4 regions of the Pantoea sp. X-Soil-ISGK-275 genome follow, and region 4 is predicted to be linked to each of the others. Evidence: riboswitches for the same ligand, from Rfam matches in the RefSeq annotation. Region 4 holds a riboswitch; each other region holds the start of a gene.

Region 1 (5,713 bases), on a different replicon from region 4:
CGGTGCAGAGCCTCGTCACACAAGGCTAAGCGCCTGCACAAATGTGTAGCGCAGACGAAGCGTGCTGATTAGACTGAACCTTTCTTAACGGGCTGGCAGATGCCAGCCGTAATACGGATATTGCTGCATGTCGACTGCCTATACCATAACCACCAGCGAACCGGTAAATCAGCAGATCTATCGTTATCTGCGCAAAGATATTGTGACCTGCGTTATTCATCCGGGCTCGCTGCTGTCGGAGAAGGAAGTGTCGGCGCGTTTTAACGTATCGCGTCAGCCGGTACGTGAAGCTTTCATCAAGCTGGCGGAAGCCGGACTGGTGCAGGTGTTACCGCAGCGCGGCACCTTCGTACGCAAAATCTCTGCCCAACGCGTGGCCGACGGCCGCTTTATCCGTGAAGCGGTAGAGATCGCCGTGGTACGCCGCGCCGCGCAGGAGATTGGTGCCAGCGGATTGATGGCGCTGGAGCACAACCTGCAACTGCAGCGTCTCGCCGCCGAACGTCATGACAGCCAGGCCTTCTTAGGACTGGATGATGAGTTTCACCGTCTGATTGCGGAAGGGATTAACTGCCTGCTGGCGTGGGAAACGGTGGAGAACATCAAAGCGGCTATGGACCGCGTGCGCTTTCTGACCCTGAGCGAAGTGTCACCGCCGGAGCGTTTGATTCAGCAGCATGAAGATATCTATAACGCGTTGAAAGCGCATGATGTTGACGCGGCTGAAAGCGCGATGCGTCGTCATCTACAGGAGATGATTTTGACCATTACGCCGATTGCCGAGCGTAATGGTGAGTGGTTCGAAGCGCCTTGATTTAGTGCTCGCTGTCCCCCTCCTCGGTCCTCCCCCATTAATGGGGGAGGAAGATGCTGCAATATGTAAGTGTTGAAGCAGCATGTGGCAGCATCTCCTTCCCCCGCTCGCGGGGGAAGGCCGGGATGGGGGACAGCGAGCACAGCCCCCACTCAATCAAGCAATGGTCACATCTTTTGACAGATAAACATCCTGCACCGCATTAATCAGCTGCACGCCCTCTTTCAACGTCTTCTTAAACGCCTTGCGCCCAAGAATCAGCCCCATCCCCCCGGCACGTTTGTTGATCACCGCCGTGCGCACTGACTCCGCGATATCCGTTTCCCCGGCAGAAGCGCCGCCAGAGTTGATCAATCCCGCGCGCCCCATATAGCAGTTCGCCAGTTGGTAACGCACCAAATCAATTGGGTTCTCGCTGGTCAGCTTGCTGTAGACGCGTTCATCGGTGTGACCAAACTTCACCGCGTTATAGCCGCCATTATTCTCCGCCATCTTCTGCTTCACAATATCCGCACCAATGGTCGCCGCCAGATGGTTGGCCTGGCCGGTTAAATCGGCGCTGGCGTGATAATCGACGCCGTCTTTCTTGAACGCGTCATTACGCAGATAAGCCCACAGCACCGTCACCATTCCCAGCTCGTGCGCGCGTTCAAAGGCCGCCGAGATCTCTTCAATCTGACGACGCGATTGCTCGGAGCCAAAATAAATGGTGGCGCCAACCGCCACCGCACCCAGATTAAAGGCCTGCTCAACGCTGGCGTACAGCGTCTGATCATATTGCGTCGGATAGCTCAGGGTTTCATTGTGGTTTAGCTTCACCATAAATGGAATGCGGTGCGCATAACGGCGTGAAACCGCGGCCAGCACGCCGTAAGTGGAGGCCACGCAGTTGCAGCCGGCTTCAATCGCCAGCTCAACGATGTTTTTCGGGTCGAAATAAGCCGGGTTAGCGGCAAAGGAGGCACCCGCCGAGTGCTCAACACCCTGATCGACCGGCAGAATCGACAAATAGCCGGTGCCGGCTAAACGTCCGGTGTTGTACAGCGTTTGCATGTTGCGCAGAACGGTGGGAGAACGATTGTTGTCGATCATCACGCGATCAACATAATCCGCGCCTGGTAAATAGAGGCTATCCGCTGGAATGGTCATGCAGCGATGTTGAAGAAGGCTGTCCGCCTCTTTGCCCAATAACTGTACGATGTCCGTCATGTTCGCTCCTGATAAATGGCTGGATTGGAACCGGCCAATGCCGATTCGCCCCCAACAGCCTGGACCGGAAAACGCCAGGCTGGCAAATTGCTGACTCCATTTTTCAGACGGATGCGCAGTGAAAAAGCGGCAATCTGGCGTTACGCCCTACCACCATTGATGGAAATGGTGCACCGGCCCAATGCCTTTGCCGACCTCCAGCGAATCGGCGTGCAACAGCGCCTGTTGTAGCCACGCCTTGGCTTCGACCACCGTTGCCGCCCAATCATCATGACGCGGACGCAACGCCGCCAGCGCGGCGGAGAGCGAGCAACCGGTGCCGTGCGTGTGGCGTGTGTTAACACGCGGCGCGGTAAAGCGCTGGCGTCCTTCGCGCGTGATTAGCCAGTCCGGGCTTTCGGCATCGCTGAGATGTCCGCCCTTCATCAGCACCGCTTCACAGCCAAGATCGAGCAGCGCATCGCCCTGCTGCAACATGGTTTTCTCATCCTGCGCCATCGCGCGTCCCAGCAGCGCGGCGGCTTCCGGCAGGTTTGGCGTGATCAGCGACACCTGCGGCAGCAGCAATTCGCGCACGCTGGCTACCGCATCAGGCGACAGCAGCGCATCGCCGCTTTTGGCAATCATCACCGTATCCAGCACCACAAACGGCAGGCTGGCCCGTTTCAGTCGCTCGGCGACCACCTCGACTATCGCGGTTTCGGACAACATGCCGATCTTCGCGGCATCAATGCGCACATCATCCAGCACCGAATCGAGCTGTGCGCCGACAAAATCAGGTTCGATGCGATAGACCGACTGCACGCCACAGGTGTTTTGCGCCACCAGCGCGGTAATCACGCTGGTGCCATAAGCACCCAATGCGGAGAAGGCTTTGAGGTCGGCCTGAATACCCGCGCCGCCGCTGGGATCGGTGCCAGCAATGGTCAATGCGTTGATGCGTTTCATGCTTTCACCTCCAGCGTCCACAGCATATCGAGGAAGGCAGCAACGAAGCTGCCCGGCCCGGCGACCTGGCGTGCTGTCAGCTCACCGGCCAGCGACATCACGCGGCACGCCGCTGCCACATGTTGCAGGCGATCGCCCGGCAAGCTAGTGAAGGCCGCAGCCACTGCCGACAATGCGCAACCGGTGCCAACTACGCGCGTCATCAGCGGGCTGCCGCCGGGGATTGCCAGGGTACGCGCGCCATCGGTGACGTAATCGACTTCACCGGTCACCGCCACAACGGTGTGATAATCACGCGCCAGCTGCTGGGCGGCGCTCAGCGCGGCATCGGTTTGATGCAGGCTGTCCACGCCGCGTCCGCCGCTTGCCTGATGCGCCAGGGCGAGAATTTCTGAAGCGTTACCGCGAATCGCCGCAGGTTGCAGGCTCAGCAGCTGCTGGCAGAAGGTGGTGCGCAGCGTTAATGCGCCGACCGCCACCGGATCCAGCGTCCACGGCGTGCCTGCCGCTTGCGCTGCTTGCACCGCCGCCAACATCCCATCACGACGATCGCAGGTTAAGGTGCCTACGTTGATCAACACCGCATCGGCAAAACCGGCAAACTGCGCCGCTTCATCGGGGTCGATCACCATCGCGGGCGAAGCTTGCAGTGCCAGCAGCACGTTGGCGGTAAAGGTTTGCACTACTTCATTGGTCATGCAGTGCACCAGCGGCGCTTGCTGACGCAGCAGTTGCAAAGAGTGCGCGAGTTGCACGGGGGAAAGAAGGTCAGGCTGTTTCATTAGGCTCCCAACCGGCGATCAAGAAGGCGAATGCGGTCAGGCATCTGACTTCCCTACGCTGGCATTATCCAGATCAGGTCGGCGGGTGTATCTCAGCCCTGTATTAGAGGGGCACCCCGAGTCAAAACTACGTTGGCGAGCATAGGGAACAAGCCAGATTAAAGCAAGCTATCGACACTTTTCCTGAGGATCTTGTTCGCAAAGTTACATTTTACAGGTTCATCTAACTGATTGAATAAACTCCTTAAAACCCTTCTTTTTGCGTGCCATGTCATACTTTGTAATAAACTCCATTGATAATTCGCGTCGCGAAAAATAGCATCCCTCGCAACTTGTTTCATGACGAAACAATACGGATTTATTAATTGTTCATGGAAGTATCACGGAGGATTTGCTATGCGTCGAATTCCACGCGCGCCGCTCTCTGCGGCCATTATCTCTGCCCTCTTCGCCGGTACGTTTTTGCCTGTTCCCTGCGCCCACGCTGCGGGTTTTGTCGAAGACTCATCGCTCACTGGCAACCTGTTTTACTGGCAACGCCAGCGCGATCGTAAAGAGATGGATCCGCAAAAAGGCGCGTATGGTCAGTATGACGCCAATCTGCATCACGCCTCTGCCAACGCCAATCTCGACTTCTCATCCGGTTATGCCGGTGATGTAATTGGCCTCGATCTGGCGGCGTTTGGCGCTTTGGAGTTAAGCAATAGCGGCCCGGCGGCACCGAATGAAATTGGTTTCAGCAATGCCCGCACACGCTGGGATGAGGACTGGAGCGGAGATAAGAGTGGCTTAAGTCTTTATAAAGCGGCGATCAAGGCAAAATGGCAGGATAACTGGCTACGCGCAGGCTATTTGCAACCCAGCGGACAGACGCTGCTGGCACCACACTGGAGTTTCCTGCCCGGCACTTATCGCGGTGTTGAGGCTGGCACCGTCTTCGATTTTAGCGATGCGGGCGCCCTTTCCGTCTCCTGGATGTGGACAGACGAATACAAAGCGCCGTGGTATCGCGGCATGTACAACTTCCGCAAAGCCGATGGTGTGACGGAGATTCCGTGGCTGCAATCCTTTGGTGCCAAATATGATTTCAAAAACTCGCTGTTGCTGGAAGGCGCTTACGGCCAGGCGGCGAATTACATGGATCAGTATTTTGCTAAAGCGTCTTATCAGCTGCCGCTGGCCGATGCGCCACTGCGCACCAGCTATCAGTTTTACGGCGCGAAGGATCGTGACAACAGCGGCGTGGGCCAGGTCAACGATGTTTATGATGGCCTCGCCTGGCTACAGGCGCTGACGTTCGGCTACACGCTGGGCGCGTTCGATTTCCGCCTTGAAGGCACTTGGGTAAAAGCCGAAGGTAATCAGGGCTTCTTCCTGCAGCGTATGACGCCATCCTATGCCAGCTCAAATGGCCGCATGGATGTATGGTGGGATTCCCGCTCTGACTGGAACGCCAACGGTGAGAAAGCGCTATTCGCCGGTGTGATGGTCGATCTGGGGCACTGGCAATTACCCGGCTGGCAAGTCGGTACGTCGTACGCCTACGGCTGGGACGCTAAGCCTTCCACCAATCCGATTTACGACCAAAACCAGCGCCTGAAAGAGTCGGCGTGGAGCCTCGATCTGGTTTACACCATCCAGCAAGGCCGCGCCAAAGACACGCAATTCAAACTGCATTACACCCGCTACGACAATCACAGCGCTCTTCCCAGCTACAGCGGCGGTTACGGCAACATCTTCCAGGACGAAAGAGACATCAAATTTATGATCGTCGCGCCATTCACCCTGTTTTGACCCCGATCTGGCAGGAGCCAGAGACTTACCTCCGTGGAGAAGGATAACAACATGAAAAAGTTAAAAATCAGTTTACTGGCGCTGAGCGTGATGGGCCTTGCCGCCTGCAGTTCATCCCCGCGCAATAATCAGCAGGTCGTCGATCAAATCAGTCAGTTCGGCGTGC
Region 2 (5,713 bases), 610 kb from region 4:
TAAGCCCTGCACCGCGCCCTGCTGCGGCTTGAGTAATCCGGCCACCAGCCGCAGCAGCGTACTTTTGCCGATGCCGCTGCGTCCCAGCATTACCGTGGTTTTGCCGCCGCGCAGTTGCAAATTCAGCCTCTGACACAGCGGTTTATCGCCCCAGCTAAAACTCACATCGTTGAAGAAAATGTCCTGATTCATGGGCGATTGGCCGCCAGAATCGCCAGCTGATGAAATCCACGCTGCGCCAGCGCGCTAGCGGCCTGCGCGGCGCGGATGCCGCTGGCGCACACCAGCACGATGCGCTGCTGGGCGGGCGGCTGCCATGCCGCAATCGCCTGCGGCAAGATGCGCTCAACGCCATCCGCCACGCTGACCGGCGCTTCTTCACAGCTGCGCAGTTCAACAATGCAGTCATCGGCGGCGAGCTGTTGCGGGTCAATAAACGGCACCGCATGTTCCGGCTCTTCCGCATCATCAAAGCGGAACGGGCGAAAATGCCAGTTCACGAAGTCGCAGTTCACCAGACAACCGAGCGGTGATGGCTGCAATTCCAGCAGCACGCTGAGCGCCATCTGCGCCTGCATCGCGCCGAGCGTTGCCACCGCCGGGCCCATCACGCCGGCGGTGTTGCAGTTCGCTGCCGACGAAGGCAAGCGCGGGAACACGGCGCGATAACTCGGCGCGCCACCACAGAATCCGCCGACGTAACCTTGCCGTCCCAGCACCGAGGCGCTGATCAGCGGAATGCCCGCCTTCATGCAAGCATCGGAAAGTTGGTAGGTGACGGCAAAGTTATCGGCGGCGTCGATCACCAGATCGCAACCCGCTAGCGCCTGCTGCACATTGCTGGCGCTCAGCGATTGTTGCAGCGCCTCGATTTGCACCTGCGGATTGCGCTGCTGCAACGCCTGCTGCGCGCGCAGCACTTTGGGCTGGTCGATATCCTGCTCAGTAAACAGCGTTTGCCGATGCAGGTTATGCAGCGCAACTACATCGTCGTCATACAGCCGAATATGGCCGATGCCCGCGCCCACCAGCTGCGGCAGTAGCGTAGCGCCCAATCCACCCGCGCCCGCCACCAGCACACGCGCCTTAAGCAGCTTCTGCTGCCCTGCCTCGCCGATTTCCGGCAGCATCATCTGGCGTTGATAACGTTGCATGTTTGCCTGCCTCAACTCAGATTTGCCAGGCCAAAGATCGGCGTGGACGCGGCTGCCATGTCGCGCTTCTCCATCAGTCCCGCAGCGCGTGCGGCCTGTCCGGCTTCAATCGCCAGTCGGAAGGCGTTGGCCATACCAATCGGATCGCCCGCTTTGGCAACGGCGGTGTTGAGCAGAATGCCATCGAAGCCCATCTCCATCGCCTGCGCCGCCTGCGACGGCGCGCCAATGCCAGCATCAATGATCAGCGGAATGTCGCTGAACCAAGCACGCATGGCGCGCAGCCCGTCGATGTTGCGCAAGCCCTGACCGGAACCAATCGGCGCGCCCCACGGCATCAACAGTTCGCAGCCCGCCGCCAGCAGTTTTTCGCCGACGATCAGATCTTCAGTGGTGTAAGGAAACACCTGAAAACCCTCTGCGCTGAGGATGCGCGCGGCTTCCACCAGCGCGAAAGGATCGGGCTGCAGCGTGTCGGCGTGACCAATCACTTCCAGCTTGATCCACGCGGTGTTGAACAGTTCGCGCGCCATGTGCGCGGTGGTGACGGCTTCTTTCACCGTGTGACAACCGGCGGTATTGGGTAACACGCGGATGTTGAGGCCGGTCAGCAGTTCACGGAAAGCCGCGCCCGCCGCGCCTTCGCGCCGTAAACTGACGGTGATGATGTCGGTGCCGGAGGCGGCAATCGCCTGCTGCAAAATGGCGGGCGAAGGATAACCGGCGGTGCCGAGCAGGAAGCGCGATTGCGGGTCAAAATCGTAAAACATCGCTTAACCTCCCTGCATCGGTGACAGCACTTCAAGCTGGCAACCTTCATCCAGCAGCTGCGTGTAGTACTGGCTTTTTGGCACAAACGCACCGTTGTAGGCGGTGGCGACGCAGGCCGCGTCAATTTGCTGCTCGATCAGCAATTCGCTCAGGCTGTTTGCCTGCGTGCTGATGAGGCGGCCGTTAAGCTGAATGTTCATTTTTAAGTTCCCCAGAAAGACGCTGCATCAGCTGCTCTGCCAGCATCGGTGCCAGCAGAAAACCGTGGCGATACATGCCGTTGAGATAAAAGGTGTGGTTGTGATAGTGGATTTCCGGCAGATTCGCCGGATAAGCCGGACGCAGCCCGCTGCCGCTCTCAATGACGCGCGCTTCGGCTAAAGCCGGATGAATGGCGTAGGCGGCGCTGAGCAACTCCATCATGGCGCGCGCGCTGATGGCGCTGGCGTCGTCGCTCTCGATCATGGTGGCGCCGAGCATAAAGTGGCCGCCGCGTCGCGGCACCAAATAGCAGGGAAAACGCGGATGCAGCAGACGAATCGGGCGGGAAAACTGCACGTCTTCGCTGTGCAGAATCAGCATTTCGCCGCGCACCGCACGCAGGCGCGGCAGTTCCGGCGCGGCGTGAATGCCGCGACAATCGATAATCTGGCCGCTCGGCGCACGATTGTTGAATGGTACGCCGCGTGCGATCAGCGTGACTCGCATCTCCTGCAACGCCAGACGCGGATCGAGATGCGCTTCCCCGGCGAAAAACAGACCGCGTGCAAAGCGCCCTTCCAGCGCCGGTTCGATGTCGGCGGGATCGACCCATTGGTGCTGCTCGGTCATACGGGCGAAACGGTTGAGTTCCTGGCTATCGCGCGGCGGCGCAACCACCAACGTGCCTTGATGCTCGACGCTGCTGACGCGCTGTTGCCACCACGCGGCGGCGTGTTGCCCAAGAGTGATAACATCGCGCGGCGCGCTTTCGGCTTCACACCAGGGCGCCAGCATGCCGCCAGCAAACCACGATGCCGGGCGGCGCGCGTCATCGCCAATCACCTCAACGTCTTCACCGCGTTCCGCCAGCAAAGTGGCTACGCATAGGCCCGCCACGCCGCAGCCAAGCACGCTCCAGCGGCTCACAGCGCCGGATCCAGGATGTTCAAACAGGGGGAATTCACATCGGCCTCTCAGTGTTAGCTGAGACCCGCAGATACAGGAGAAGGGAAATGGCGCATCCATCGAGCTGGTTTGAGCGCCAGACAGCCCAATGATAAAGACTGTCAGTCTTCCTACGCCAGTATCAACTGGGTCAGGTTCAAAGGGTCGCTAAACCGCGCAGTGCGCTATTAGCCTCTCAGTCTCTTTGGCGAGACTCCCCCGACGCGTCTATTTGTATTGCAGGCGATGGTCGCCGTCAAGCGCGGAATAACCAGACTGTTTACATGGGAATAAGCAGCAAGGCATTTATCGCTACCTGGGCTTTGTGGATCACAAACGTAACATATGGTATACAAACACATTATTTTATGCGCAAGAACCAATTACAGGTGATGTCGGAATATCCATGAAGAATATTAAAATTGCATTTATTAAAGCCGGCTGGCACAAAGAAATTGTCCACAATGCCCTGGTGGGATTTGAAAAAGAATTAGCCGATCAATCCGTAGAAGCAGAATTAAAAGTGCTGGAAGTGCCTGGCGCATTTGAAATGCCGCTGCTGGCTAAGCGTCTGGCCGAAACTGGTAAATACGATGCGATTGTCTGCGCGGCGCTGGTGGTTGACGGCGGTATCTATCGCCATGATTTCGTTGCCGCTGCGGTCGTAGACGGCCTGATGAATGTGCAGCTGACTACCAACGTGCCGGTGTTCTCCGTGTCATTAACGCCGCATAATTTCCAGCCGGTTGATGTTATCGAAAACTTCTATACCGAGCATTTCATTAAGAAAGGTAAAGAAGCCGCGCGCGCTGCGCTGGCTATTCACAATCTGTCGATTGATTAATGCATTAAAAAGGGAGCACCTCATCAGGCGCTCCCTTTTTATTTAATCTGACTTTCTACTATTAATATTCAGAATAGTGCCAGCCTCGCTTCACTTAATGTTTCACACTCATCAAATGATTACTTTTCATATGTCGGCGCGTTTCAGATGGATTGATATCGCACGCTTTCGGCAGTAACAGCGTAAAGATTCCCGCAATCACCAGTGAACCCGCCAGCCAGCAGATCGCCACGTTTTGGCTATACAGCAGTGTCATGATCCCTACTAAGTACGGTCCGCAGAATCCACCCAGATTACCCAAGCCATTGATCACGCCACGCGCGCTACCCGCCACTTCCGGCGCAGCGATACGTCCGGGAATCGACCAGAACGGGCTGGTTGCCGCTTTGAGGAAGAAGCCGCACACCACCAGCGCGATATAGGCGGCGACGACGTTATTATGCAGCACCACCGATGCCAGCAAGGCAGCGGCAAAACAGAACAGCGACACCATCACCCACAAACGGCGCTTGCCGGTGCGATCGCTTAACCACGAAATAGCGTAGATGCCGAGTACCGTCGCGACAAAAGGAATCGCCGCCAGCAGACCAACGCCCGCCATGTTGGTACCGGTGAGATTTTTCAGGATACTCGGCAGCCACAGCGTGTAACCGTAATCGCCGGTTTAATAGAAGAAGTTGAGCGCCACTAACTTCATCAGGCCCGAGTTGCGAAACACCGCTTTCAACGGCGCTTTGCTGACCGGTTCCTTTTGCAGATGCTGAGCCTTTTCGCGCGCCAGTTCGCGCAGCAAATACTCCTTTTCTCGCGCCGGTAACCAGCGCGCCTCTTCAGGACGATCGGCGATCACCAGCCACCACACCAGCAGCACCACCGCTGAAAGCAGGCCTTCGATTATGAACAGCCAGCGCCAGTCCAGCACATTGATGATGTAACCCGATATCGGCGCAGTAAACATGCCACCTAACGGCGCGAACATCATGACAAAGGCGTTGGCGCGACCCAGCTCTTTTTCCGGGAACCAGTTGCTGACCATGGTTAACACCACCGGCAGCATGCCGCCTTCGGAAATCCCCAGCACAAAACGCAGCGCCAGCAGCTGATAGTGATTGGTGACAAAACCGGTGGCGATCGACACCACCATCCACGCTACCAACGACCAGGCGATAAAGCGTTTGCCGCTGCCATTCACCGCGATACGTCCGCCCGGCACCTGTAAAAACAGATAACCAATAAAGAAGATACCGCTTACTACGCCAGCCATTTGGCTGGTGATCGCCAAATCCTGATCCATACCGCCAGGCAGCGCAAAGCTGATATTGACGCGATCCATGAATGAGACAATGCAGGTGATGAGAATCGGGGCGATGACGCGATACCAGCGCGTTCCGGGGATTTTTTCTTGCATGCTGCCCTCTTCATGTTAAGCCGTGATGCTTAGGTTCATTGGCTAACTATTAAAGAGAGTATGGAAATAATTATTGCGATCTTAATCACTGCAATTAATGTTAAGAAAAAGTGTTACAACCGCTGTGATCGCGCATAAAAAAAAGCAGCGCGATGGCTCGCACTGCTCTTTGACCGCTTTTTAATCATTAACGCTGCGGATGATTCACTTCCAGCGGACGCAAATCAAACACCAGCACTTCCGCATCTTCGCCGTTAGCAAACTCCAGCGCGCTTTCGTTGCGTACACGTGCGCCGTCGCCCTCTTTAAACTTCACGCCGTTCACTTCGATGCTGCCGCGTGCCACGTGAATATAGGCGTAACGATCGGCATCCAGCGCGAGGGTTTGCT
Region 3 (5,713 bases), on a different replicon from region 4:
TGGGGCGCTGGTCGGCAGTGGACAAATTGGGCTTTACCCGGCGTGGGCGGCAGGTTTTGCTGGCTGCCTGATCGGGGATTGGGTTTCGTATGGCATCGGCTGGAAGTTTCAGGGGCCGCTGCATCGTTGGAAATACATACAAAAATACAAAGGCTTGCTCGATAAAACTGAACATGCGCTGCATCAGCACAGCATGCTTACCATTTTGGTAGGGCGTTTTGTTGGGCCGACGCGTCCGCTGATTCCGCTGGCGGCCGGCATGCTGGAACTGCCGGTGCGCAAGTTCCTGCCGCCTAACCTGATTGGCTGCATTCTCTGGCCACCCGCTTATTTGATGCCGGGCATTCTGGCGGGCGTGGCGATTGACGTGCCGCAGGCCGCGCAGGGCGGCAGCTTTAAGTGGTTGCTGTTGCTGGTGGCGTTGCTGCTGTGGATCGGTGGCTGGTTGCTGTGGCGCTGGTGGCGCAGCGGCAAAACCGTCGATTGGGCAACGAAATATCTGCCGACTGCGCGCCTGCGCTGGCTGGCTCCTCTAATGGCGGCAATGGGTCTGGGCGCGTTTATCGCTATCCAGTTCCATCCAATGATGCCGATCTTCCGCCACCTGCTGTGGAAAGTCTTCTTCGCTTAACGCGACGTCACGCCAAGGATGGCGGCCGCCTCACTTTCACCACGCACCAAACTTTCAGTGCTGCCATCCCAATAGATGCGCCCATCGACGATCACCAAACTGCGCGGCGCAATTTGCTGAGCATCTTCCAGACTGTGCGACACCATCAACAAGGTGATGTTGCGGCTTTCGCATACCGAACGAACCAGCTGCAGCATCTCGTTGCGCAGCGCCGGATCCAGCGCTGAGAAGGGTTCGTCCAGCAGCAAAATTGGCTGATTGCGCAGCAGGCAACGCGCCAGTGCCACGCGCTGACGCTGGCCGCCGGAAAGCTCGCCAGGCAAACGCGTGAGCATTGCCTGCAGGCCAGTTTGCTCGGCGATGTCTACGACTTGCTGCTGCTGTTCGCGCGTCAGTTTCAGGCCCGGATGTAAACCCAACGCCATGTTTTGCTGCACCGTGAGATGCGGAAAAAGGTTGTTCTCCTGGAACAGCATGGAAACTGGCCGCGCCGACGGCACGCTGTGAGTATGATCGATGCCGTTCATCACCAGCGCGCCTTGATTGATTGGCAAAAAGCCGCCAATCAGACTCAGCAAGGTACTTTTCCCCGCGCCGCTCGGACCGAGGATCGCCAAACGTTCACCTGCCTGCGCCGCAAAACTGAAGCGCATCGGCAGATGCTGATAAAGGTAAGTGAGGTTATTCAGTGTCAGCATGGCGACCCGGTAATTTTTCCATCAGAGTAAAGAGTAACAAGCAGAGGAGCAGCAATAGCAATGCGGTGACGGCGCCGTCCGCACCGCGATAGGCGCCAATCTGCTGGAACAGATAGAAGGGCAGCGTGCGGAAATCGGCGCTACCAAACAGTGCGACGACGCCGAAATCGCCAATCGACAGCACGCAGGCAAACGCCAGCGCCTGAGCAATGGGACGTTTCAACGCGCGCAGCTCAATCAGCCGCAAACGGTTGAAACCGGAGATGCCGAGTGAAGCGCAGAGCTGGCTGTAACGGGCGCTGATATCGCGCATCGGATTCTCCAGCACTTTCATGGCGTAAGGGATGGCGATCAGGGCGTTAGTGAAGATCACCAAACCATCGGCGCGCTGCGGCAGACCTACGGTGGCGTTGAACAGCAGGAAGAAACCGCTCGCCAGCACAATGCCCGGCATCGCCAGAATCAGCATGCCGCTCATCTCCATCGCCTGCGCCGCTATCACGTTCTGGCGCTGTCGCAGTTCGCGGCTGCTCCACAGCAGCATCATGGTCAGCACCACGCAAAGCAGGCCAGCACCGATAGCGATGCGCAGCGAGGTAAAGGTGGCTTGCCACAGCGCCGCTTGTTGCAGTGCACCGGCGACGCCGCCGCGCAAACCATCGACGATTACCGCCGCCAGCGGCGGTAACAGCAGCAGCAGCGCCAGGCCAATCAATACAGTATCGTTGGTGCGCGCCTGCCATGAATCCTGCGGATCGCGCCAGCCGCGAATGCTCTGGCTGCCGGTGGGAATGGCTTTACTGAAGCGCTGGCTCAATAGCACCAACAGCAAACAGCAGCCGAGCTGTAACAGCGCCAGCAGCGCCGCGCGGCCCGGATCGTAATCGAAATTTAGCGCCTGATAGATCGCCAGTTCCAGCGTGGTCGCTTGTGGTCCGCCGCCCAGCGCCAGCACCGTGGCGAAGCTGGCGAAACAGAGCATAAAGATCAGCGCTGCCGTCGGCAGAATCTGACGGCGCAGCCACGGCCATTCCAGCCAGCGAAACAGATTCCAGCCGCGCAGGCCGAGCTGGGCGGCGACTTGCCGCTGCTCGCCGGGAATACTCTCCAGCGCCTGTAACAGCAGGCGCGTCGCCAGCGGCAAGTTAAAGAAGACGTGCGCCAGCAGAATGCCCTGCAGGCCATACGGCGAAAAGTGGTAGTCAAAGCCAATGGCCGCGCACAGTTGCGCCAGCCAGCCGCTGCGACCGTAGACGCTGAGCAAGCCAAACACCGCCACCAGCACCGGCAGCACCAGCGTCATGGCGCATAAGCGCAGCAACAGGTTGCGACCGGGAAAACGGCGGCGATAGAGCGCGCGCGCCAGCAAGATTGCGGGCAGCACTGAGAGCAACGCCGACAGTAGCGCCTGCTCGAACGAGAACAGCAGCACATGATGCAGATAACTGTCGTTGAGCAGCGCGCGCCAGTCGGTGGCCGGCGCAACCATCACCAATGCGCCAAACGCCAGCAGCGCCACCGCGCACAGCAACAGCGCGACGGCGCTACCGGGAATTAACCAGCCGGACATTAACGGCTAACGGCGCTTTGCCATGCGCTGATCCACGCGGCGCGATGGTCGGCCACTTCGGCTGGCGTGTATTGCAACGCCTTGGCGGGCACCTGCAAAGCTTGATAACCAGCTGGCAGATCGCTTTTGATCACCGGATACATCCAGTTGCCAGTGGGAATGGTCTGCTGGAAAGCCGGAGAAACCATAAACTGCATGAACTGCTGCGCCAGCTTGGGCTGTTTGCTGCTGGCGAGCTGCGCGGCCACTTCCACCTGCAAATAGTGGCCTTCGCTAAATTCGGCCGCAGCGTAGTTCTCTTTCTTCTCTTCGATAATGTGATAAGCCGGAGAAGTGGTGTAGCTCAACACCAGATCGCCTTCGCCCTTCAGGAACAGGCCGTAAGCTTCACTCCAGCCTTTGGTGACGGTAACGGTTTTTTGTGCCAGCTTCTGCCACGCGTCAGGCGCGTTGTCGCCATAAACTTTTTGCATCCACAGCAGCAGGCCAAGACCCGGCGTGCTGGTGCGCGGATCTTCATAAATCACACGCCATTTTTCCGGGCTTTCAACCATCTCTTTCAGGCTTTTCGGCGGATTCTTCAGTTTGTTTTTATCGTAGACGAAGGCGAAGTAGCCATAATCGAATGGAATGAAGGTGTCGCTGTGCCAGCCATCTGGCAACGTTAATACTTTGGTATCAACGCTGCTTTTGGCAAATAGCCCGGTTTTCTCCGCTGCCTGCACCAGATTGTTATCCAGCCCCAGCACCACATCGGCTTTGCTATTTTTGCCTTCCATGCGTACGCGATTAAGCAGCGATACGCCATCTTCCAGCGCTACGTACTTCAGTTCGCAGCCGCACTGCGCTTCAAAGGCTTTTTTTACCGCTGGACCGGGGCCCCAATCGGCAGAAAACGAATCGTAGGTGTAAACGGTGAGAACCGGTTTGGCAGCGAAAGCCGGTGCCGCAACCAGCAGCAACACAGGCAGAACTTTGTTTAACACTTTGCGCTCCTTGAGGAGAAGATAAGGTCGAGTCGCAAAGGATCTGAGGAGTGAGGCATCTCAAATCCCTACGCCGGTATTAGCCGGATCAGGTTCGACGGGTTTCTCTCAGCCCTGATTTCAAGGCACCCCGTTGAGAACGGCTCATTCTAGACATTTATATGACAGCGCGAAAGGATCACAGCTCCGGCGGCGCAAACCAGGCCGATTTGAAGTCAAACCAGCCAAGCGTATTGAGGCGCACGCCACGCATACTGCGCTGCCCTTCCAGCAGCAGCCAGTGATGGAACAGCGGATGCAGATAGTCGCTGTCGATCAGCTGCTTACTCCATTCCGCCAACGGTAAATCCTTTTGCCGCCAGCGTGCGGCATCGGCTTGCCAGTCAATGGGGATGCAGTGATGCATCAACGGCAGCTCAAACAGTTGGGCGAACAGCGCGTACTCGAGCGGCAGGGTAAAGTTAACGCTGCCGAGCCAGATGTCACTTTCACCTTCGCCCTCGAACCACTCTTCGTAGCTCACAACGCGGGTGATCAGCTCAACACCTTGCTGCGCCAGCAGCGGTCGCAGCGCGTTGGCGATACCTTCATGCTCAACGTGATGGCTGTACCAGCTCAGCGTCAGCTGGGTTAAACCTGCTGGCTTGTCGGCGGACGTGAGATCGCGGCGATGGTGCCAGCGCGGCAGCAAGCCATAAGCGGGGAACCAGTAACGCTGATAGCCGACGCCAGCATGATTCAGTAAGGCGATCGGATTAAACAGATAACTCACCCAGCGGCGGAAATGCGCATCGCGGCCCAATTCGGAGCGCTGATCGTAAAGCAGGAAGTAGCAGCCTTCCTCCAGACGACTTTCTTCCGATTTTTCGTCAGCGGTTTCGCCCTGCAGTTTGACTCCGGCATACACCAGCTCATCACTGATTTCCGGCAGCACCCAAATCGACACATCGTCAATCAGCGCGCGATAGCCAAAGTAATCATCGAAGGCGGCGATCTTCAGCTGCGTTTGCTGATTGCGCACCACGCTGTACGGGCCGGTGCCAATTGGCTGTCGCGCAAACTGGCGCAGCGTTGGCCATTCGCGCGGCAGAATCATCGCGCTGACGCTGGCCAGCAGCCACGGTAACCAATCGTCCGGCTGGCTCAGATGGATATCCAGCGTCCAGGGCGCGGGCGAATCCAGTTTACTGATGTGAGAAAACAGCGGCTGGCTGCGCACGCGTTCCAGCGAAGCAATCACATCCGCCATTTCCAGTTCACGGCCATGATGAAAACGTATCGCCGGGCGCAGGAAGAAGCGCCACTGCAGCGGCGAGGTTTGCTGCCAGTGATGGGCGATATCCGGTTCGATTTCCCCCTTTTCCTCATTTATGCGCATCAGGCCGTTGAAAATTTGCCGCGCCAGATGGGTTTCCGAACGGCGCAGCGGTGAACCGGGCAGCAGATTGGGCAGCGGGCGATAATAGAGCACACGCAGGATATGTTTGCCCTGGCGGAAGCTACGACCTAAATGTGCCGCGATCATCTGGCGCACCTGATTTTTATCGCCCACCAGTTGCACTAACTGTTCGATGCGATCCTGCTCAAGTAGATCCTCAGCACGCTGCTGCTGAAGCGCCAGGCCGGTATAGCAGAAACTCAGCATCGAGCGCTTGCCGCGTCCCGCTTCCGCCTGCCAAATCAGCCAGCCTTCGCTCTGCATGGCATTGAGCAGGTTGCGCATATGGCGACGCGAGCAGTGCAGCAGATCGGCCAGCTCGTTGAGCGTGGTTTCCTGATCCTGCCCCTGACAGCTTTGCCATAAGCGGATGAATTGCTGCTGCAAACG
Region 4 (5,713 bases):
TCTATTATTTAATCCGTAATTACGTACAGATATATGTCATTCGTCTTGAGCTTATTAATGCGAAATGGTCGCCATTAATGGCGACCCTACGGTTAATTCATTACTAATCCGCCATCGATGTATAAGGTTTGCCCGGTGACAAACTCGCTCCAGTCGGAGGCGAGGAACAGCACCGGGCCGGTGACATCTTCCGGGCGCGCAATGCGCCGCAGCGGCGTTTGCGCGGTGAGAAAATCGCGCACCTCTTCGCGAGTGGCCTGGCTGGCATCGGTGGGATACACCAAACCAGGCGCGACGCAGTTAACACGAATCCCCAGCGGGCCAAGCTCCGTCGCCAGCGTGCGGCTAAAGCCGGTCAGCGCCGCTTTCGCGGTGATGTAATCGTGATACGGCACTGAAGGACGCACCACCAGATCGCTGGTGAGATTCACGATGCTGCCGCGCACCCGCGCACGCATTAAAGGCAGCGCCGCCTGGCAGACGTTATACGCGGCTTTCACCGCGCCATCGAACTGCGACTGATAGCCCGACCATGGCGTTTCCCAAAAGCGTGAACGATTTTCGGTGTCGAAAACGTATGGTGCGAAAGCATTGTTGATCACCGCATCGAGGCGGCCGGTGGCGTTGACGATCTGCTCCATCATGGCGTTGACCTGTTGTTCAGAGGTGACATCTGCGGCAATCGCCAGCGCGTCGCCGCCCAATGCGCGGCACTCTGCAACCACGCCCGCTGCAGCAGCTTCATTGCGCAGATAGTTGACCACCACGAATGCACCTTCAGCGGCAAAGGCTTTAGCGATTGCTGCACCAATGCCGCGACTTGCGCCGGTTACCAGAACGGTTTGGTTGGAGAATTTCATTGTTAATCCTTTGGATCAAGGTACGTTTCAGCCAGGTGCGCATTAATGCGCACCCTACAAAACCGGTACGTCGTAGGGTCGCCATTCATGGCGACCGCGTCAGTCCGCATAAGGCGCAAACCCTTCTGCCGCCGCTTCTGCGCCCTGCTCGATCTCCGTGATGGTCACCAGATCGAGCAAACTAAAACGCCCGTCGTGATGCCAGCCCGCTTCCGGCGAGGTCATGTTGCCGAACGCGGCGATGCGGGTAACACCCACTTGCCCAAGAAGAGCGGAGATGCGGAACAACTCATTCGGCGCGGCCGCCACGCCTGCGGTTTGCAGAAAATGCCGCTGCTGCGCCACCAAATCGACCACTTCCTCCAGCGCATCCACGGACACCACTTTCAAGGTGCGGCCGAGCGCAGCAGGCGATAAAGGCTCTGCATGATCAACGCTCACCACCGCCCAATCGTCTGACGCCTCGCCGTAAAGCGTACGATCTCCGCCCAGCGCACGGATCTCCTCGCCATTACGCCACGCGGCAATGCTGTTCATCTCATCATTAGCCAGCGGACGGCGCGGATGTTTATGCGCCAGCGCAGCGAGTTCATGGGCGATATAGCTGGCGAACTCATCCGGCGACACCTTGCCGCCGCGCTCGACAAACAGCATTTGCGGCGAGTAGCAACCCGCCTGGTCGTAACGCATCACGTCATAGGCCACGCGGCGCGCCAACTCCGCGCCCTGCCGAGCATTCAACGCCGAACGCGCCACCAGCCCGAAACTAATTTTGTGGCCGTGTGGCAGAAAGCGCGTGGTAACTGGCAAACGCTGTTGGATCGCCGCCAGCGTTGGATTTCCGCCATAAGCCACCAGCACATCGGGTTGGCGCAGCCAGGTTGGCTCGGTTTGCGCATCGCCGCCTTTCCACCACACCACCGCGATGCACTCGCCGAGTTTTGGATCGATTTCCGCCAGCAACTGCGTGAACCAGCTTGCCATCAGCGGCTCATTGCCCGGCAGTTTGCCGATGGTGCCCGCCTTGACCAGCAGGCCGCAAATCAAACTCCACAGCGGCAAACCCGGCACGTTGCCCGCCCAGATATGCATCAACAATTGCGGGCCAAACGCGCGTGCAAAGCCGCCTTTGGGGCGTGGCTGGAAATCGTCGAGCATCTGCGGATCGGTGAAATCCTCCGCCAGAAAGCGCTTCAGCTGCGGCTGACGAAAGGTTTTCAGGTAGCCGGTGAGGCCAAGCCGCACCATGTCGGCATCGTAACCGGTGACGATGGGCAGCAGCTTTTCGGCTTTGATGCGCAGTGGATGATGGCGATCGAGCAGTCGCGCCACCGCTTTATCAATGATGGCGATAATCTGCGCGACGCTTAGCTGATGAAGATAAGCGCGGGCGTTGGTGCGGATGCGCGCTGCGAGCGCCTTTATCTGCGCGTCATCAAGCTGCGGAACGCAAACCTCAAGGCGCTCGCCACGATGATTGAAACTCAGCGTATGCCACTGCACTTCATCAGCGGAAAGGCCCGGCAGATGTCCGGCAACTTCCTTCACAACTGTGCCTGCGCGCTGGCGAGAAACGCTTCCATGGTCAGCGAACAGCCTTTGGCATCAGCGCCGGTTGCGCGTCCCAGCAGATGGAATCCGCCGGGCACCATCACGCCCGCATCTTCCGTTAACAACGCTGATACCGAGTTGAAATGCGCCAGATCGTGATGCAGCAGCACGCCAATCTCGCCGTCCGGCACATCATCACCGGTAAGCGGATTGACCACGCGTGTGCGGATCCAGTATGGCCCGGATTTTACCGGCGGGCAGCGTTCATTGCCCGCATCGTAAAACTGCGTGCTGATTTCCGTCATACCGTACATGTTGATGCAGTGTGAGCGCGGGATGCCGAAGGCGTGAGAGAGCGAAGCGTAGAAATCCTCTGCGCCAATCTCGCGTGACTGGCCTTTGAAACCGCCGGTATCGAGAATGCGACTGCCAGCAGGCAGCGCGAAGCCGCGTTGCTGGCGCTGCATTTCATCCAGCAGAGGCACGAAGCTGTAGCTGGCACCCAGCAGCGCATAAGGTTCGCCGCTGGCTTCGGCCTGTTCCAGCGCACTGAACAGGCGATCGATATCGAGGCCATGCTCGCCCACCATTCCTTCGCTGTCTGGCGTGCCGCACTCCTGCATCGCCAAATCGAGATAGGTCGCCAGCGAGGAGTTCGGCATCGCCACGGTATCCGGGAATAAAATGCCCATGCGCATGCGTTCACTGCCCGCCATAAAGCGACGGCGGAAGTTGAGCAGCATCGATTTCTTCCACACGTCCAGCGTCGGATGGTAGCTGCGTCCTTTTACCGTGCCGGTGGTGCCGCTGGTCATGAAGATCTCGGCAATCTGGTCGATGGGACGGCAGCTGAGCGTCAGATCTTTGAAGGCGTTAATTGGGATAGCGGGAATGTTGCGCCAGTTTTTCACCGTCAGCGGCGTGCGTCCGCGCTGGATGGCGAAGCGGCGATAAGGTGGGTTGTGTTCGAATTGATAAGCGAAGATTTGGAGGGCCAGCTGGTTGAAATCGTCGTCTGAGGTCTCTTCACGCTGCAGGAATGTCAGCAGAGCCTGGATGATGTGTGTTTCGTTCATGTGTCGCCACCTTTGCGATTGCGCAGAGACTCTCAGGCAACGCCTGAAGAGCGCGAACTGTCCGCTACAAAGCACAAAGAGGGAATCAGGGCGCAATATCGCCCTGCGGTTCCGCATCCCTACGCCGGTATTAGCCGGATCAGGTTCGGAGGGTCACTACGTTGCCAGCGCATACACGCCAGCCGGTAGAATCTCAGCCCCTTAACAGATCACCCCTTGGAACAAGCCGCAGTCTAGGATGGCGCGCGATGATGTGTCAATCTTGTTAAATTCTGGCCTGTCCGGCATTCATTACGCCATGTCTTATACTTTGGGCATCAGTATTTGTGGAGGTGAAGTATGGCTGGCGGTTGGTCAGAAGACGGTGCAGTGCACAAACAAATTGATGCCACGGTTGATGACGCGGTGGCCCGCGCGCGCGAGAATCTCGGTCACGGTGAAAGCGCCGAGTTTTGCGACGAGTGCGGCGAACCGATCCCGGAAGCGCGTCGCGCGGCATTAGCTGGCGTGCGTTACTGCGTGAATTGTCAGAGTAAGATCGATAAAAAACAGGCGGCGATCGGCGGTTATAACCGCCGCGGAAGTAAGGATAGTCAGCTGAGGTAGTTTTTTATTGATGATGCAGTAACACCACCAAAAACGCGCCAATCCTTTGTAGGGTCGCCATTTATGGTGACCGAAATTCGCATATATGTCTGGTTATGCTTGAATCGGTCGCCATGAATGGCGACCCTACGTTGCTTTGGCGTTATTACAGCTGAATATTAATCAGGGTTTTGTACCATCGGCCAAATGAAATAATTTAACGCGCAAAGCAGCCAAATCGCTCATCAAGTAACGGATAATTTTTCGCGTCAGGAAGTTCGAAGTGCCACCATTCCGTTGGCATGGCGACAAAGCCGCCGCCAAACATAATCGCGTTCAGCAGCAGGCGATTACGTTGCGCTTCGGCGGGGACATTCGGATGATACGGATGTGATTCTGCTTCCATCGCATCAAAGGCGGTGCCCATATCCAGCGGCTGGCCTTGTGCATCAAGTAACGTCAGGTCAATTGCGACGCCGCGACTGTGATTCGAACTCTGCGCGGGCGGCACCACATAATCTTTATCCGGACAGGCATCCCACAAGTGCCACTGCGCTTGCTGCGGCCGATAGGCATCGAATACCAACAAACTGAATCCCGCCAGCCGGGCGATCTCAATGCTTTTTGCCAGTGCGTCGGCGGCTGCCGGATGCAGCAGCGCTTTGGCCTCCTGGTAAATGGCATAGCCCGCGATGTTATCCGCCGTGGCATATTTCAGATCGAAACGTAAAGCGGGAAAGGTTACGGCTAAATCAATCAGTTCAACGTCCTGCGTCATAATACATCCTGCTCATTACTGGTCCGGCAATGATAATAACTGACGCGGTAAATTTGTCAGCCGCTCTGCACCAGCGGGCGTAACGCGCACCGTTTCGCTGAACGCCAAACCTTGGGCCGAAATATACATGTGGAACACCATATTCTCTTCCAGCAGCCACTGCGCGTTAGGGTAGAAACTGCAGGAAAAATCACTGGGTCGTGGCGTGCGTGTATAAAGCCCCAGCGCATAACCGGTGATATTGGGATAATCCGCGCGCAATCCTCTACTCAAAACCGCATCGCGCACGATGGCATCCACGTCGTGCGCCGTCATGCCCGGTTTCATGGCGGTAAATTGCTGATCCTGAATCGCGATCAGCTGTGCTGCCACTTCGGCACGCTGCGCCGAAATCTCCCCGACGATATAAGGCCGCATCAGGCGCGCGCTGTAATGTTTCACTTTTGGTATCAGCTCGACATGCAGCACATCGCCTTTTTCCAGCCGCTGCTCGTGGCCACTAGCATGCAGAAAACCATTATCACCGCTGGCGATCACTATCGGTCCGGTTTCGCCGGTATCCGCGCCAAGCTGTAAAAACTCTCCGGCGGCCAGCGCGGCGACATCGCGCACGCGCCAGCCGCCCTCCACTTCCGCGCCAATCGCCATCATTGTGGCATCGGCGATGGCAGCAGCCTGACGCAACGCGGCGATTTCCGCCGGGAATTTGACGCTACGCAGCCGGTCGCTCAAGCCGGTTAAATCATGCCACGTCACGTCTGGTAGATAGCGCGAAAGCTGCTGCCAGCTGTGTACCGTCATGCCGTAAGAGTAAAAGTCCGCGCCGATGCGCGCCTGTTGATATCCGCGACGGATTAGGCTTT

What was found. Region 4 has a riboswitch for thiamine pyrophosphate ahead of AC6I8A_RS20070 (LuxE/PaaK family acyltransferase). Riboswitches for the same ligand answer to the same signal wherever they lie in the genome.
Region 1: it holds a riboswitch for thiamine pyrophosphate, as region 4 does, so the genes downstream of both, thiM (hydroxyethylthiazole kinase) here and AC6I8A_RS20070 (LuxE/PaaK family acyltransferase) in region 4, are expected to answer to the same signal.
Region 2: it holds a riboswitch for thiamine pyrophosphate, as region 4 does, so the genes downstream of both, AC6I8A_RS22985 (FAD-dependent oxidoreductase) here and AC6I8A_RS20070 (LuxE/PaaK family acyltransferase) in region 4, are expected to answer to the same signal.
Region 3: it holds a riboswitch for thiamine pyrophosphate, as region 4 does, so the genes downstream of both, thiB (thiamine ABC transporter substrate binding subunit) here and AC6I8A_RS20070 (LuxE/PaaK family acyltransferase) in region 4, are expected to answer to the same signal.

The regions. Positions count from the first base shown of each region.
Region 1 is NZ_AP035976.1:2,774,321-2,780,033, forward strand. It holds gene AC6I8A_RS12965 (mannitol dehydrogenase family protein) at 1-29, shown strand, start outside; gene AC6I8A_RS12970 (GntR family transcriptional regulator) at 128-814, shown strand; gene fbaB (class I fructose-bisphosphate aldolase) at 971-2,023, opposite strand; gene thiD (bifunctional hydroxymethylpyrimidine kinase/phosphomethylpyrimidine kinase) at 2,171-2,971, opposite strand; gene thiM (hydroxyethylthiazole kinase) at 2,968-3,753, opposite strand; TPP riboswitch at 3,787-3,882, opposite strand; gene chiP (chitoporin ChiP) at 4,150-5,547, shown strand; gene AC6I8A_RS12995 (family 20 glycosylhydrolase) at 5,599-5,713, shown strand, end outside.
Region 2 is NZ_AP035977.1:757,586-763,298, forward strand. It holds gene AC6I8A_RS22965 (ABC transporter ATP-binding protein) at 1-192, opposite strand, end outside; gene AC6I8A_RS22970 (HesA/MoeB/ThiF family protein) at 189-1,154, opposite strand; gene AC6I8A_RS22975 (thiazole synthase) at 1,166-1,924, opposite strand; gene thiS (sulfur carrier protein ThiS) at 1,928-2,125, opposite strand; gene AC6I8A_RS22985 (FAD-dependent oxidoreductase) at 2,109-3,053, opposite strand; TPP riboswitch at 3,183-3,302, opposite strand; gene AC6I8A_RS22990 (6,7-dimethyl-8-ribityllumazine synthase) at 3,478-3,915, shown strand; partial or broken gene AC6I8A_RS22995 (MFS transporter) at 4,010-5,323, opposite strand; gene AC6I8A_RS23000 (pirin family protein) at 5,511-5,713, opposite strand, start outside.
Region 3 is NZ_AP035976.1:823,190-828,902, forward strand. It holds gene AC6I8A_RS03690 (DedA family protein) at 1-631, shown strand, start outside; gene thiQ (thiamine ABC transporter ATP-binding protein ThiQ) at 628-1,329, opposite strand; gene thiP (thiamine/thiamine pyrophosphate ABC transporter permease ThiP) at 1,313-2,899, opposite strand; gene thiB (thiamine ABC transporter substrate binding subunit) at 2,899-3,885, opposite strand; TPP riboswitch at 3,933-4,028, opposite strand; gene sgrR (HTH-type transcriptional regulator SgrR) at 4,064-5,713, opposite strand, start outside.
Region 4 is NZ_AP035977.1:142,648-148,360, reverse strand. It holds gene AC6I8A_RS20080 (3-oxoacyl-ACP reductase) at 93-860, opposite strand; gene AC6I8A_RS20075 (acyl-CoA reductase) at 960-2,408, opposite strand; gene AC6I8A_RS20070 (LuxE/PaaK family acyltransferase) at 2,405-3,487, opposite strand; TPP riboswitch at 3,587-3,714, opposite strand; gene AC6I8A_RS20065 (DksA/TraR family C4-type zinc finger protein) at 3,827-4,093, shown strand; gene ddpX (D-alanyl-D-alanine dipeptidase) at 4,290-4,850, opposite strand; gene AC6I8A_RS20055 (M24 family metallopeptidase) at 4,866-5,713, opposite strand, start outside.